2 regions of the Nocardia sp. NPDC050175 genome follow, and region 2 is predicted to be linked to the other one. Evidence: riboswitches for the same ligand, from Rfam matches in the RefSeq annotation. Region 2 holds a riboswitch; the other holds the start of a gene.
The links. A riboswitch is a leader RNA that binds a small molecule or an ion and turns the genes downstream of it on or off. The one in region 2 is predicted to bind cobalamin.
Positions count from the first base shown of each region.

Region 1: it holds a riboswitch for cobalamin, as region 2 does, so the genes downstream of both, cobN (cobaltochelatase subunit CobN) here and metE (5-methyltetrahydropteroyltriglutamate--homocysteine S-methyltransferase) in region 2, are expected to answer to the same signal.

Region 1 is NZ_JBITJI010000011.1:68,149-72,330, forward strand. It holds gene ACIBK2_RS31985 (precorrin-3B synthase) at 1-1,100, opposite strand, end outside; gene ACIBK2_RS31990 (nuclear transport factor 2 family protein) at 1,293-1,733, shown strand; cobalamin riboswitch at 1,976-2,097, shown strand; gene cobN (cobaltochelatase subunit CobN) at 2,130-4,182, shown strand, end outside.
Region 2 is NZ_JBITJI010000005.1:313,259-317,440, reverse strand. It holds gene metE (5-methyltetrahydropteroyltriglutamate--homocysteine S-methyltransferase) at 206-2,473, opposite strand; cobalamin riboswitch at 2,625-2,832, opposite strand; gene ACIBK2_RS19245 (glycosyltransferase) at 3,090-3,962, shown strand; gene ACIBK2_RS19240 (pyruvate carboxylase) at 4,078-4,182, shown strand, end outside.

The DNA of each region.
Region 1 (4,182 bases), on a different contig from region 2:
CGGCCGGCGACGGTCACCTCGGCTGCGGCGAGGATCGGGATGTCCTGGTGCGTAGGCTGATTCGGCTCTGCCGGAAGCACGCGCCCTGATTCGACGGCTGCCGTCACGTCGGCGCGGACATCGGTGAGTGACTTCGCGCAACCAGGTCGCCCCGCGCAGGCGCTGACCTGCAGCCAGGGGGAGTTGGCGTCGAAGATCAGGTCCATCGGGGCCAGCACGCGGACGACCTGCTCGGCGGTCCATTCGTCCATATCGGTGATGACCAGGCTGCGCCACGGGGTGATGAATACCGGACGCTCGATGGCGGCGATGAATTCGGCCGTGCGCGCGGGCAGGGAGCCGAGACGAACTCCGGCACCGAGGCTGACCAATCCGTTGTCCTGATCCAGCCAGCCGATCGGAATATCCTGGGCCGCACCGATTTCCACTCGATCAGTACCGCGAGTGAGGGCAAGCATCTCGGCCACCTGCTCGGCACCGTCCTCGATATCGTGCAGGCGCCACTGGCCCGCGTCATCGCCGCGCAGGTCGAGAAACCCCTGCGCCGCGGCGAGCATCACATCCACCGCGTCGGCGGCCGAGATCCGAATGCCGGTGTCCCGTCCCGCGAGCAGCAGCGCGAATTCGTCTGTGCCCGTGGCATGTACGCCGATATCGGCACTCAGTCCACTGACGTCCCCACGCCCGTCATCGAGCGTGAACAGCACCCGCCCGGGCAACTCGGCCAGGCGCGGCGCGGCCAGCAGCCCGGCATCGAGGACCGGAACAAGCGCATGCACATCCGCCGAACCACCGATCCGACCGGACAGCGGCGAAGCGACGATATTGCGAACCCGCTCGTGCGTGTGACTCGGCAACAACCCGGCCGCCTCGAGCCGACCGGTCAGCGCACCCGCGTCCCGCACCTGCCGCAACTGCACATTCCCCCGCGACGTCAGCTCGATATTCCCGTCCCCGAGCTCCCGCGCCGCCTCCGCCAACACCTGCAACTGCCCCGGCGTCACCCGCCCGCCGGGCACCCGTATCCGCGCCAACGGCCCATCGGCAGCTTCATGCAACCGCAGCACACCGGGACAGGAATCCGGAACACGTCGACTCATAGTCCACCCAGCGTACGTACCCCCGCCGACCGTCGACCGCCGACCACCGACAGCGACTTGACGTACGAAGGGTGTTCTTGACGCATGTTGCAGCGTGCGTCAAGAACACCCTTCGTACGTCAAGTCGGCAAGGGGGCGATGGTGGTGATTAATGGCGAGCGGTGAACGTTGGGGATCGCTAATGTGAGACATATGTCTGAAATCTCTACCCTGGCAGATCGACTCGCGATCATCGACGTGGTCACCCGGATGTTCGTCTACACCGACCAGCGTCGTTGGAGCGACCTGGTCGACGCCGTATTCACGCCGAAGGTCGATTTCGACGGCGGATTCGGCGGCCCGGTCGGTGAGCGGGACGCGGCCGACATCGTCGAGGACTGGCGGGTCGGGCTCGCTGACCTGGACGAGCTGCATCACCAGTCCGGAAACCATCTGATCGAGCTGGCGGATGACACGGCCAACGTCCACGCGGACGCCATCGCGGTACACGTGAAGAATTCCGCCACCAACGGTAAGACCCGCACCTTCGTCGGCAGCTACGCCATCGGCGCCGAGCGGACTCCGAACGGCTGGCGCGTCAACAAGTTCCACTACCAGCTCAAAGTCATCGATGGAAACGCCGATCTGACCTGACCCGCCCGATCAGCGATAGATGACGCCGGCCCTGAAGGAACGGCGGCACCTTCGCCTGTCTGTCGCGGCGCGAACGCCAGACCAGGGTTGCTGAGCGCCGTGGATGAAAGCGACCTTGGCGAATTCGGCCTGAGGCTGGGCGGGAGGCCCTACCCAGTAGGGCGACCTGCAGGGCAGCAGCGCGCGACCGGACCACGGCCGGCTTCAGGTCGACGAAGGCCCGCGCGGTGACCGCCTGAGCGGAACGCAACCGCACAGCAGGTAGCATCTGCATGCTCGACGGGCGACGAGGAAACCGGTGGAAATCCGGTGCGGTCGCGCCACTGTGAAAAGCCAGACCCTCTCCGGCGAGCAGCAACCCCCGATGGGCGCGTAACCCGAGGAAGGCCGTCACCTGTGATTCTGCTGCTGTCCACGTCCGACACCGATCTGCTGAGCGCCCGCGCGAGTGGCGCCGCGTACCGGTGGGGCAACCCCGCACGGCTGCTGGTGGACGACCTGCCCGCGCTGCTCGACGGCGCCGATCTGGTGATCGTGCGCATCCTCGGCGGCAAGCGCGCCTGGGAGGACGGCCTCGACGCCATCCGGGCCAGCGGCGTGCCGATGGTGGCGCTCGGCGGCGAGATCGCGCCGGACGCGGAGCTGATGGAGTGCTCGACCGTGCCCGGCGGTGTCGCCGCCGACGCACATAATTACTTGGCCGCTGGCGGGTCGGACAACCTGCTGCAGCTGCACAACTTCCTCTCCGACACGGTCCTGCTGACCGGCCACGGCTTCGAGCCGCCGGTGCAGCTGCCGAGCTGGGGTGTGCTGGAACGGGTTTCGGCCGAGCCGGCCGCCGATCAGCCCACCGTCGCGGTGATCTATTACCGCGCACAGCATCTCGCCGGGAACACCGGCTACATCGACGCCCTCTGCCGTGCGATCGAAGACGCGGGTGCGCGCGCCCTGCCGCTGTACTGCGCCTCGCTGCGCACCGCCGAGCCGGAACTGCTTGCGACACTGCGCCAGGCCGACACCCTCGTGGTGACGGTGCTCGCCGCGGGTGGCACCAAGCCCGCCACCGCCTCGGCGGGCGGCGAGGACGAGGCCTGGGATGTCGGCGCGCTCGCCGACCTGGATGTGCCCATCCTGCAAGGCTTGTGCCTGACCAGCGGCCGCGAACAGTGGGCCGCCAACGACGACGGCATGTCGCCGCTCGACGTCGCCACCCAGGTCGCCGTCCCCGAGTTCGACGGCCGGATCATCACGGTCCCGTTCTCCTTCAAGGAGTTCGACGCCGACGGCCTGTCCACCTACGTCCCCGACGCCGAGCGCGCGGCCAGGGTCGCGGGCATCGCGGTGCGCTACGCCCGGCTGCGGCACATCCCGGCCGATCGCAAGCGCGTCGTCCTGATGCTGTCCGCCTACCCGACCAAGCACGCCCGCATCGGCAACGCCGTCGGCCTCGACACCCCCGCGAGCGCCATCCGCTTGCTCACCGAAATGCGCACCGCCGGTTACCACCTCGGCGAACCGGGTGAGATCCCCGGCCTCGACGAGCAGGACGGCGACGCCCTCATCCACGCGCTCATCGCGGCGGGCGGCCAGGATCCGGACTGGCTGACCGCGGAACAGTTGGAGGGCAACCCGATTCGGATCGGCGCGGCCGCCTACACGGCCTGGTTCGACACGTTGCCCGAGGACCTGCGCGAGGCCGTCATCGAGGCGTGGGGCCCGCCGCCCGGCGAGCTCTACGTCGACCGTTCCGCCGACCCGAACGGCGAGATCGTCATCGCCGCATTGCGTTTCGGCAATGTGGTGCTGATGGTGCAGCCGCCCCGCGGTTTCGGTGAGAACCCGGTCGCCATCTACCACGACCCCGACCTGCCGCCGAGCCATCACTACCTCGCGGCCTACCAATGGGTCAGGTCCGCTGACGGTTTCGCCGCCGACGCGATGGTGCACCTCGGCAAGCACGGCAACCTGGAATGGCTGCCCGGCAAGACCCTCGGCATGTCCGCCTCCTGCGGCACCGACGCCGCCCTCGGCGACCTGCCGCTGATCTACCCGTTCCTGGTGAACGACCCGGGCGAGGGCACCCAGGCCAAGCGCCGCGCGCACGCGACCCTGGTCGACCACCTGATCCCGCCGATGGCCCGCGCCGAAAGCTACGGCGACATCTCGCGTTTGGAGCAGCTGCTCGACGAGCACACCAACATCTCCACCCTCGACCCGGCCAAACTGCCCGCCATCCGCCAGCAGATCTGGACGCTGATGCGCGCCGCCAAGATGGACCACGACCTCGGCCTCGCCGAACGCCCGGACGAGGAAGTCTTCGACGACATGCTGCTGCACGTCGACGGCTGGCTGTGCGAGATCAAGGACGTGCAGATCCGCGACGGCCTGCACATCCTGGGCCAGGCGCCCGCGGGGGAGAGCGAGGTCGACCTCGTGCTCGCCATGCTGC
Region 2 (4,182 bases):
CATACCGCGTGGCGAAGAGGGATGAGCTCCAGGTCACGGCAGCAACCGGTCAAGCGAACCGAGGAGCCGTGCGAGCGATACACGTCACGGCGGCGCCGGGTCTCCCGACCCGAGCCCGAGGCGGGCTGAGGGCGAAGGTGATTGAGCTCGGCGCCTCCGCCTGGATCAGGCGGAGGCGCCGAGCGTCAGCGAACAGCCGAGACGGTCAGCGTACGGCGGTCGCGGCGGCGACCATGTTGCGCAGCGACGCCTCCACCTCGACCTGGCCGCGGGTCTTCAGCCCGCAGTCCGGGTTGACCCACAGCCGTTCGGCGGGAACGGCTTTCAGTGCCGCGCGCAAGGAGGTGGTGATCTCCTCCACGCTGGGCACCCGGGGCGAGTGGATGTCGTAGACACCCGGCCCGACGCCGAGGTCGAAGCCCGCCGCGTTGAGGTCGTCGAGCACCTCCATCCGCGAGCGCGCCGCCTCGATCGAGGTCACGTCGGCGTCCAGGCCGGCGATCGCGTCGATCACCTCGCCGAACTCCGAGTAGCACAGGTGGGTGTGCACCTGGGTGGCGTCCGAAACACCGGAGGTGGCCAGGCGGAACGACTGCACCGACCAGTCGAGGTAGGCCTGCTGGTCGGTCTTGCGCAGCGGAAGCAGCTCGCGCAGCGCGGGCTCGTCGACCTGGATGACGCGGATGCCCGCGGCCTGCAGATCCACCGTCTCGTCCCGGATCGCCAGCGCGACCTGCCGCGCCGAGTCGCCGAGCGGCTGGTCGTCGCGCACGAACGACCAGGCCAGGATGGTGACCGGCCCGGTGAGCATGCCCTTGACCGGCTTCGCGGTGAGCGACTGGGCGTAGCTGATCCAGTCGACGGTCATCGGCGTCGGCCGCTTGACATCGCCGAACAGGATCGGCGGCCGCACGCAGCGGGAACCGTAGGACTGCACCCAGCCCAGCTCGGTGGCGGCGAAGCCGTCGAGCTGCTCGGCGAAGTACTGCACCATGTCGTTGCGCTCCGGCTCGCCGTGCACCAGCACGTCGAGGCCCAACTTCTCCTGCAGCGCAATGACATCGGCGACCTCGGCGCGCATCCGGCGGATGTATTCCGCCTCGTCGATCTCGCCCTTGTTGAACGCGGACCTGGCCAACCGGATCGCCGAGGTCTGCGGGTACGAGCCGATCGTGGTGGTCGGCAGCGGCGGCAGTTGCAGCTGCTCCTGCTGCAGCACGCGACGCTCTTCGGCGGGTGCGCGCCGGATCGCGTCCGGGCCGAGCTCGGCCAGCCTGGCCCGCACCTGCGGGTCGTGCAGCCGGGTGTCGGCCTGCCGCGCCGCCAATGCCGCACGGGTGTCGGCCAATTCGGTGCTGATCGCCTCGGTGCCCTCGGTCAGCGCCGTCGCCAGCAGCCGAACCTCGGCCACCTTCTCGGTGCCGAACGCCAGCCACGACCGCAGCCGCTCGTCCAGCTTGGTCTCCGCGGCCAGCGTGTATGGCACGTGCAGCAGCGAGCAGGAGGTCGAAACCGCCACCGAGGCAGCCGAACCCAGCAGGGTGCCCAGCGTGGCGAGCACGGCGTCGAGATCCGCGCGCCAGACGTTGCGTCCGTCGACCACACCGGCCACCAGCAGCTTGCTCGCCAGTGCCGGGATACCGGCCACGTCGGAAACGCTGGTGCCGGCGGTGAAGTCGAGCGCGACGCCCTCGATGTCGGTGCCTGCCAGCGCGTTCAGCGCCGCGTCGGCGTGCCCGAAGTAGGTCGCCACCAGGATCGCGGGTCGCTCGGCCGAAGCGGTCAGCTCGGTGTAAGTGCTTCGCACCAGCTCGATTTCGGCCTCGGTGAGGTCGGTGACCAGCGCGGGCTCATCGATCTGCACCCAGCCGACGCCCGCCTCGGCCAGCAGCCGGAGCAGTTCGGAGTACAGCGGGACGAGTTCGGCGAGCCGGTCCAGGGCCGCACCACCGGTGGCCTTGGCCAGCTTCAGGAAGGTGATCGGACCGACCACCACCGGACGGGCGGGCGCGCCGAGCGCGAGCGCCTCGCGCACCTCGTCGAGCAGCTTGTCCGGGTTCAGCGAAAACGCGGTGTCCTGGTCGATTTCCGGCACCAGGTAGTGGTAGTTGGTGTCGAACCACTTGGTCATCTCCAGCGGTTCGACGGTTTCGTTGCCGCGCGCGGCGGCGAAGTAGCGGTCCAGCGGATCGGCGATCCCGGCCACCCGCGGCGGCAGCGCGCCGAGCAGGACGGCGGTGTCGAGTACCTGGTCGTAGTACGAGAAGGTGCCCACCGGGATCGAATCCAGGCCTGCCGCCTGTAGTTCGGCGAGTTGGGCGTGGCGCAGGTCGCGTGCGACGGTGTGCAGCTGATCGGCGTCGATCTTGCCTGCCCAGTAGGCCTCGGTGGCCCGCTTGAGCTCACGCCGCGGTCCGACCCTAGGTAGCCCGAGAACCGTTGCGGTGAACGGTGTCTGATTTACAACAGTCACGTTGTCTCTCCAGTGCTGGTGTCGTAGGCCCTCGCCATGCGGGCTGCGCGGCTACCGGGTGACACGTCAGGAGATTTCGACAACAGAGCCCGACACATCAAGTACTGGTAGACCGCGCGCCCAGATCCACGAGGCGGTGGCCGTCGGATACGGCGTATCCGACACGGCTGGCAGGTCTTCGGACTCACAGGCACCGGCCTGGTCGGCCGACCTACTGGCCGTCGCTTCCCGGGTGTTGTGCGCCCAGTGCTTGTGACGGCGTTCGTTCCTGCTTACCGCTGCGGGACAGTCCCGGATTCCCACCGGGTTCCCTCTCGCCCGTCCGCCCTTTCGAGGCGGCCGAACTCGGCTCCGCAACGCGACGACGGGGCTCCATCTCGTACGCGCGCGGTGAACCAGCTGCACCCACCAGCATAGGGCGCTTGGCGAGAGCGCGGTGCGGCCGGGCGGTGCGGCGGTCGCTCTCGATCGTCAGGCCCGCGTTGTCTGGTCATCTGTCCAAGTCTGTGAGGAACCCCACGGAAATCGGGTGTAGCCCAGCTTTCCGGAATATGTCTAAAGTTGTCACCCTCTGGGGAGAACTTCGGCGCGGGGGTCGATACCAGGAGTGCTTGTGGTGACTGAACGATCGGTATCGATCGTCATTCCAACATATGTAGCGACGGCCGAGGGTCGTGATCTGCTCGATATACAGCTGGACGCCTTGGCGCGTCAAGACTATCCGGGGGAATTCGACGTTGTCATAGCCGACAACGGCTCACCGGTCGACGTGCGCGTCCATATCGAAAACCATCAGGTCCGGGATCGGCTGAAGCTCCAGTACGTAGACGCGTCAGGCCGGTCGGGTGCCGCATTTGCCCGAAATGTCGGAGCCGGTAGTGCCACGGGCGAGGTGTTACTGTTCTGTGATCATGACGACCGCGCGTACCCGAGCTGGATCAGCCGCATGGTCGAGTTCCTGGATGAGGGCTACGACCTGACTTGTTCTGCGATCGAGGGCGATTCGCTCAACGCGGACCACCCGCGCCTGGTCGCCAACATCCCGGCACCGGACCAATTCCAGCCGCTCGGCGTTTATGCTCCTGTGATCATCGGCACGAGCATGGCGTGCCGCGCGGAGGTCTATCGGAAGCTCGGCGGACAGGACGTCAGCTATGCCGCCAACGAGGATCTCGAATTCGGCTGGCGGGCCCACCGGGAGGGATACCGACTCGGCTATCTGGCCGAGGCGCTGGTCGCCTATCGGTACCGACGCGGTTTCCGGCCCGGCTATCGACAGGGCCGTAGCAGAGGCCTCGGCCTTGCGCGACTGAACGGCGAATTCCCGAAGAATGGTTTACCCGAGATTCATCTGCCCGAAGTTTTGTTACGGATGATCCGCTTGCCCTTTACTCGCGGATTAGTCGCCGAAGAACGCGGATTGATGATCGGCCTCGCGGTCGGTCAGTTCCGCGGTGGGTTCCGGCATCACACGATGCACTGGATCTGACGATGTGACGTCGCGGTGCCCGGATCTTCGCAACGGTGCTAGCCCGGGTTGTGAAGATGCTTGCGAAGCCCCCTTCCGTGTCTGTCTGGGGGCGGAGTCCGGGTACCTTAGGCGGATGTTCACGAAAGTTCTGGTTGCCAACCGCGGCGAGATCGCCATCAGGGCCTTCCGCGCGGCCTATGAGCTCGGCGTGGGGACGGTAGCCGTCTTCCCGTACGAG